2 regions of the Streptomyces sp. NPDC091287 genome follow, and region 1 is predicted to be linked to the other one. Evidence: predicted binding sites of a transcription regulator. Region 1 holds the regulator's gene; the other holds the start of a gene.

Region 1 (3,407 bases):
CGAGTACCAGAACTACCGCCGCCGCGTCGAGCGGGACCGGGTCACGGTCAAGGAGATCGCTGTCGCGAACCTCCTGTCCGAGCTCCTGCCCGTCCTCGACGACGTCGGCCGCGCACGGGAACACGGCGAGCTGGTCGGCGGCTTCAAGTCGGTGGCCGAATCGCTGGAGACCACCGTCGCGAAGCTGGGCCTCCAGCAGTTCGGCAAGGAGGGCGAGCCCTTCGACCCGACGATCCACGAGGCCCTGATGCACAGCTACGCGCCGGACGTCACCGAGACGACCTGCGTGGCGATCCTGCAGCCGGGGTATCGCATCGGCGAGCGCACCATCCGCCCCGCGCGGGTGGCCGTCGCCGAGCCGCAGCCGGGCGCCACGCCCGCCGCGGCCAAGGAAGAGAAGACAGACGACGAGGAGAGCGGTGGCACCGAGGAGGTCTGACGGCAACGCGTCTGACCACCACGGTGCCCACCGACCGGCCCGGCGGCCGGCCCACGGGCCGGCCGCTCGGCCGATCGTCCGGAAGGAGGGACGTCGATGAGCACGAAGGACTTCGTCGAGAAGGACTACTACAAGGTCCTCGGCGTCCCCAAGGACGCCACCGACGCCGAGGTCAAGAAGGCGTACCGGAAGCTCGCCCGCGAGTTCCACCCGGACGCCAACAAGGGCGACGCCAAGGCGGAGGAGCGCTTCAAGGAGATCTCCGAGGCGAACGACGTCCTCGGTGACCCCAAGAAGCGCAAGGAGTACGACGAGGCGCGCGCCCTCTTCGGCAACGGCGGCTTCCGGGCCGGCCCCGGTGGTGCCGGCGGCAACTTCAACTTCGACCTGGGCGACCTCTTCGGAGGCGGCGCCCCGGGCGGCGGCGGACAGGGCGGCGCGGGCGGCGGCTTCGGCGGCGGGGGCGGTCTCGGCGACGTCTTCGGCGGGCTGTTCAACCGCGGCGGCACGGGCACCCGTGTCCAGCCGAAGCGCGGCCAGGACATCGAGTCCGAGGTGACGCTCAGCTTCACCGAGGCGGTCGACGGGGCCACGGTCCCGCTCCGGATGTCCAGCCAGGCGCCCTGCAAGGCGTGTTCCGGCACCGGCGACAAGAACGGCACCCCCCGGGTCTGCCCGACCTGCGTCGGCACCGGCCAGGTCTCGCGCGGCAGCGGCGGCGGCTTCTCGCTCACCGACCCCTGTGTGGACTGCAAGGGCCGGGGCCTCATCGCCCAGGACCCGTGCGACGTCTGCAAGGGAAGCGGCCGGGCGAAGTCGGCGCACACCATGCAGGTGAGGATTCCGGCGGGCGTCTCCGACGGCCAGCGGATCCGGCTGCGCGGCAAGGGCGGTGCGGGCGAACGCGGCGGTCCGGCCGGCGATCTGTATGTCGTCGTCCACGTCGACGCCCACCCGGTCTTCGGCCGCAAGGGCGACAACCTCACGGTCACCGTGCCCGTCACCTATCCGGAGGCGACGCTCGGCGGCGAGGTCAAGGTCCCCACGCTCGGCGGCCCCCCGGTCACCCTGAAGCTTCCCGCCGGCACCCCCAACGGGCGTACGATGCGCGCCCGGGGCAAGGGCGCGGTGCGCAAGGACGGCACCCGCGGCGACCTGTTGGTCACCGTGGAGGTCGCGGTCCCCAGGGACCTGGGCCAGGAGGCCAGGGACGCCCTGGAGGCCTACCGGAAGGCGACCGCGGACGAGGACCCGCGGGCGGAACTGTTCCAGGCTGCGAAGGGAGCTTGAGATGGACGGCCGTCGACGCAATCCGTACCAGCTGACCGATGAGACACCGGTGTACGTGATCTCGATCGCGGCCCAGCTCTCGGGCCTGCACCCGCAGACACTGCGCCAGTACGACCGTCTCGGCCTGGTCTCCCCGGACCGTACGGCCGGGCGCGGTCGGCGCTACTCGGCCCGTGACATCGAGCTGCTGCGCACCGTGCAGCAGCTGTCGCAGGACGAGGGCATCAACCTCGCGGGCATCAAGCGGATCATCGAGCTGGAGAACCAGGTCGCGGCCCTCCAGCAGCGCGTCGCCGAGCTCTCGGCGGCGGTGGACGGCGCGGCGGTCGCCATGCAGCAGCGCGAGGCCCAGGTGCACGCCTCGTACCGTCGGGACCTCGTGCCGTACCAGGACGTGCAGCAGACCAGCGCGCTGGTGGTCTGGCGGCCGAAGCCGAAGCGGCCGATGGACTAGAAGCGGCCGATGGACTGGAAGCGGCCGATGGACTGGAAGCGGCCGACGGACCGGAAGCGGCCGACGGACCGGCGTCCGGCGGGTCCCTTCGTACGCCCATGGGGCCGGGAGAGCGGATGAACGCTCTCCCGGCCCCATGGCGTGTGCGGGGCGTGGGGACTACGGCAGGAACTCGCTGACGGTTTCGACCACCATCATCCACATCGGCTGGCCGCCGGTGCCGAACGCGGCGGCCAGCGCGTAGCCGATCGCCGCGTCGCGCGGCTCGACGGCAACCTTGGACCGCCACTCGGCGAGCACCCGCCGGTCGCCGTCCGAGGAGAAGTCCCCGAGGCGCTTGCCGTTCCGGGTCAGCCGGCTGCTCGGGATCGAGTCGGGCACGAGCCGGTAGGACGTACCCGCGCAGCGGACGTCGACCCGGTAGGAGCGGCGGCTGAGCTTCCCCTTGGCGGGCGTGATCGTCGCTTCCCGGCCGTCCACGGTGAGCGTGAGGTGGCGGGGGTCGCGGGTGCCGATGGTGATGTGGTCGTCGACCGCCGCGCCGGGGGCGCGGGTGAGGACGACGCGGGGGATCCTCTCGCCGCTCACGACGAGCGTCTCGCCCTGTTCGCCCGCGAGTTCGACCAGGATCTCCCCGTGGTGGTCGTCCTCGACGGCGGCGGGTATGGGGGTGGTGTCGTTCATCCGGTCTTCGTGGTCCTTCTGTCGCGTGGCGGGAACGCGTCAGGTCGGTCAGGCCTGACGTACGGAATTCTCGCAGGCGGCAGGGGAGTTCGGGATTCCACCGGCCGTCCGCCCTGTCACCGGTCGTCCGCCACCGGGCGCGGTCACGCTCCGGGCTCGGGGGTGAGCGCGTGATCGGGGCCTGATTCCAGGATTCCGGATCGTGCGATCAAATAGCCGAGCTGGGCCCGGCTGTTGCTGCCGAGCGCGACGCTGAGTTTGGCGATGTGCGACCGGCAGGTGCGTACGTTCATGCCGAGGCGGCGGGCGATCGCCTCGTCGACGTGGCCCTCGACGAGCAGTTTGGCGATCGAATGTCTTACCCCGGAAATGCCGTCCGTCGTGGAGTCGTACGGAATCTGTTCCTGGAGGGGTACCGCGCGATGCCAGAACTGCTCGAAGACCTTGGCGAGGTACTCCACGATGCCGGGGTGTCGCAGCTCAAGGGCTACGGTGCGGTCGTCGGTGGCCGGTATGAAGGCGACGGTGCGGTCGAAAATC
Region 2 (3,407 bases), on a different contig from region 1:
GACCAGCCGTCCGGAGAGCAGCGAGGCCAGCGCGGTCGTCAGGGTGATGCCCGCGCTCGGGCCGTCCTTGGGGATGCCGCCCGCCGGGAAGTGGATGTGCACACCCCGGTCCTTGAGGTCGGCGACCGGCAGTTCCAGCTCCGCGCCGTGCGACCGCAGGAAGCTCAGCGCGATCTGCGCCGACTCCTTCATGACGTCCCCGAGCTGACCGGTCAGGGTCAGTCCGGAGGCCCCGGTCTCCGGGTCGGCGAGCGACGCCTCGACGAAGAGGACGTCACCGCCCGCCCCGGTCACCGCGAGCCCGGTGGCCACGCCCGGCACCGCGGTGCGGCGCCCGGCCGGGTCCTGGGCGGACTCGGGCACGTGGTGCGGCCGGCCGATGAGGCCGCGCAGATCCGCGTCGGTCACCGCGAACGGCAGCTCGCGGTCGCCCAGCTCGTGCTGGGCCGCGACCTTGCGGAGCAGCCGGGCCACCGCCCGCTCCAGATTCCGTACGCCCGCCTCGCGGGTGTACTCGCCGGCCAGCTTGCGCAGCGCCGACTCCTCCAGGGCGACCTCGTCCTTCTCCAGGCCGGCCCGCTCCAGCTGGCGCGGGAGCAGGTGGTCCCGGGCGATGACGACCTTCTCGTCCTCGGTGTAGCCGTCGAGGCGGACCAGCTCCATGCGGTCGAGCAGGGCCTCCGGGATGGCGTCGAGCACATTGGCGGTGGCGAGGAAGACGACGTCGCTGAGGTCGAGCTCGACCTCCAGGTAGTGGTCGCGGAAGGTGTGGTTCTGGGCCGGGTCGAGGACTTCGAGGAGGGCGGCGGCCGGGTCGCCCCGGAAGTCGGAGCCGACCTTGTCGATCTCGTCGAGCAGGACGACCGGGTTCATCGAACCGGCCTCCTTGATGGCCCGCACGATACGGCCGGGGAGCGCGCCCACGTACGTACGCCGGTGGCCGCGGATCTCCGCCTCGTCCCGGACACCGCCGAGCGCGACGCGGACGAACTTGCGGCCCATGGCGTGCGCGACGGACTCGCCGAGGGAGGTCTTGCCGACACCGGGCGGGCCGACGAGGGCCAGCACCGCGCCGCCGCGGCGGCCGCCCACCACGCCAAGGCCCCGGTCGGCACGGCGCTTGCGCACCGCGAGGTACTCGGTGATGCGTTCCTTCACGTCGGCGAGGCCGGCGTGCTCGGCGTCCAGGATCTCCTGGGCGCCGCGGATGTCGTAGGCGTCCTCGGTCCGCTCGGTCCAGGGCAGTTCGAGGACGGTATCCAGCCAGGTGCGGATCCAGGAGCCCTCGGGCGACTGGTCGCTGGACCGCTCCAGCTTCTCGACCTCCTTGAGCGCCGCCTCGCGGACGTGCTCGGGGAGGTCGGCGGCTTCGACACGGGCCCGGTAGTCGTCGGACTCGTCCTCCGGGTCGCCGTTGAGCTCGGAGAGCTCCTTGCGCACGGCGTCCAGCTGGCGGCGCAGCAGAAATTCGCGCTGCTGCTTGTCGACGCCGTCCTGGACGTCCTTGGCGATGGATTCGGCCACGTCCTGCTCGGCGAGGTGCTCGCTCAGCCACTGGATGGCGAGCTTCAGCCGGGCGATCGGGTCCACGGTCTCCAGGAGCTGGACCTTCTGGGCGGTGGTGAGGAACGGCGAGTATCCGGAGTTGTCGGCGAGCGCGGAGAGGTCGTCGATCTGCTGGACCCGGTCCACGACCTGCCAGGCGCCGCGCTTCTTCAGCCAGCTGGTGGCGAGTGCCTTGTACTCCTTGACCAGCTCGGCGGCGGATCCGGGCAGGGGGTCGGGGGCGGCGGTTTCGAGCACGGTCCCCTCGACCCAGAGCGCCCGGCCGGGCCCACTGGTCCCGGCGCCGATGCGGACCCGGTCGCGGGCCCGGATGAGAGCGCCCGGGTCGCCGTCCGACAGGCGTCCGACCTGCTCGACGGTGCCGAGGACACCGGTCCCCGTGTACGTCCCGTCGATCCGCGGGACCAGCAGCACCTGGGGCTTGCCGCCGCCGGGACGGGCGGCGGCCTGCGCGGCCTCGACGGCGGCGCGCACCTCGGTGTCGGACAGATCGAGCGGCACCACCATGCCGGGCAGGACGACCTCGTCGTCGAGCGGCAGCACGGGCAGGTCGATCGGTGTGAACGCCCCGGACTCGTTAGTCATGATCTCCCCTTCGGCAGGCAAGTTGAGCTATGTGGACTCAATGCTCCTGAGCCGCCGAATGTTCCCCGTCACTTGTTCGCTCTGAGCGATCAGATGCCTTCCGGCCCCGGGACCGCCCTTACGGGAGCGCTGCGGGACGGGCTGTTGTTCCCCCCTCCGGTAGGGGGGAACTCGCTGGCCTTCGACCGGGGCGCGGGACAGGATGACGGACACCGACCGCTACGACCGGAGACCGGAGAGCCACACGATGCCCGCGATGCCCCCGATGCGTGCGATGCCCGTCCCCGACCCGATGCCGACGCGTTCCACCGGCACCCCCGTCGTCCTCGACCGCCGCGAGGGGCCCTTCGGCGAAGTCGTGCTGCGGGAGCGCGGGGAGCACTTCGAGATCATCGCCAACGGCTGCTTCCTGATGGACACCTCCGACGGGCGCTCCGAGCGGCTGCTGATCGACGCCGCCCTGGCCGCCCTGCCCGCCGGACGGACCGGCCCCTCGGTGCTGATCGGCGGCCTGGGCGTCGGGTTCTCGCTGGTGCGGGCCGCCGAGGAGGAGCGCTGGGGCCGGATCGTGGTCGTGGAGCGGGAGCTGGCGATCGTGGACTGGCACCTGGCCGGGCCGCTGGACCGGATCTCCGGGCCGGCACTGGCCGACCCCCGGACCGGGATCCTCCACACGGATCTCGTCGCCCACCTCCGTACCACCACGGAGCGTTACGACGCCCTGTGTCTGGACATCGACAACGGGCCGGACTGGACCGTCACGGAGGACAACGGAAGCCTCTACTCCCCCGCCGGCCTGGCGCACTGCCACGACCGGCTGACCCCGGGCGGAGTGCTCGCCGTCTGGTCCGCGCAGCCGTCGCCGGCCTTCGAACAGGCGTTGCGGAATGCCGGGTTCAGCGGGGTTAGGACGGAAGAGGTGGCCGTTGCCCGAGGTGTCCCCGACGTGGTCCATCTCGCACTGCGGGCGATCTGAACCCCCCTCCCGGTATGCGCGGACCGGCGGTGGAACGGGTCAACCGGCACAAGGCCGACGATCCGGCCGCCCGGTCGGCGTGAACTCGCACGTCCGGGGCAACACCCTGCGTAGCCGGGAGCCCTCCGCTGCCTTTACGCTGCTGACCGGCACACGGGATCACCCACCGAAATCCACGAGCGAAAACCGTGCCTCCGGGGGAATGGCTCCCGCGAGAACGGGCAGGGGCGGGGCGATGGAACAGACACACACCACCCACAACGGCGTCGCGGCCACCCCG

The links. Region 1 encodes HspR, which represses chaperone genes until heat shock. Its sites were predicted from a motif close to TTGAGNNNNNNNNNCTCAA; they were not measured.
Region 2: lon (endopeptidase La) is a predicted target of HspR. The motif match lies at 2,174-2,192, and genes of this name have one in related genera.

The regions. Positions count from the first base shown of each region.
Region 1 is NZ_JBIVUV010000016.1:51,876-55,282, forward strand. Features, by position in the region: gene grpE (nucleotide exchange factor GrpE) at 1-439, shown strand, start outside; gene dnaJ (molecular chaperone DnaJ) at 536-1,729, shown strand; gene ACIQRW_RS26000 (heat shock protein transcriptional repressor HspR) at 1,731-2,183, shown strand; gene ACIQRW_RS26005 (hypothetical protein) at 2,343-2,867, opposite strand; gene ACIQRW_RS26010 (helix-turn-helix transcriptional regulator) at 3,011-3,407, opposite strand, start outside.
Region 2 is NZ_JBIVUV010000002.1:244,961-248,367, reverse strand. Features, by position in the region: gene lon (endopeptidase La) at 1-2,151, opposite strand, end outside; gene ACIQRW_RS03930 (spermidine synthase) at 2,444-3,127, shown strand; gene ACIQRW_RS03925 (response regulator transcription factor) at 3,363-3,407, shown strand, end outside.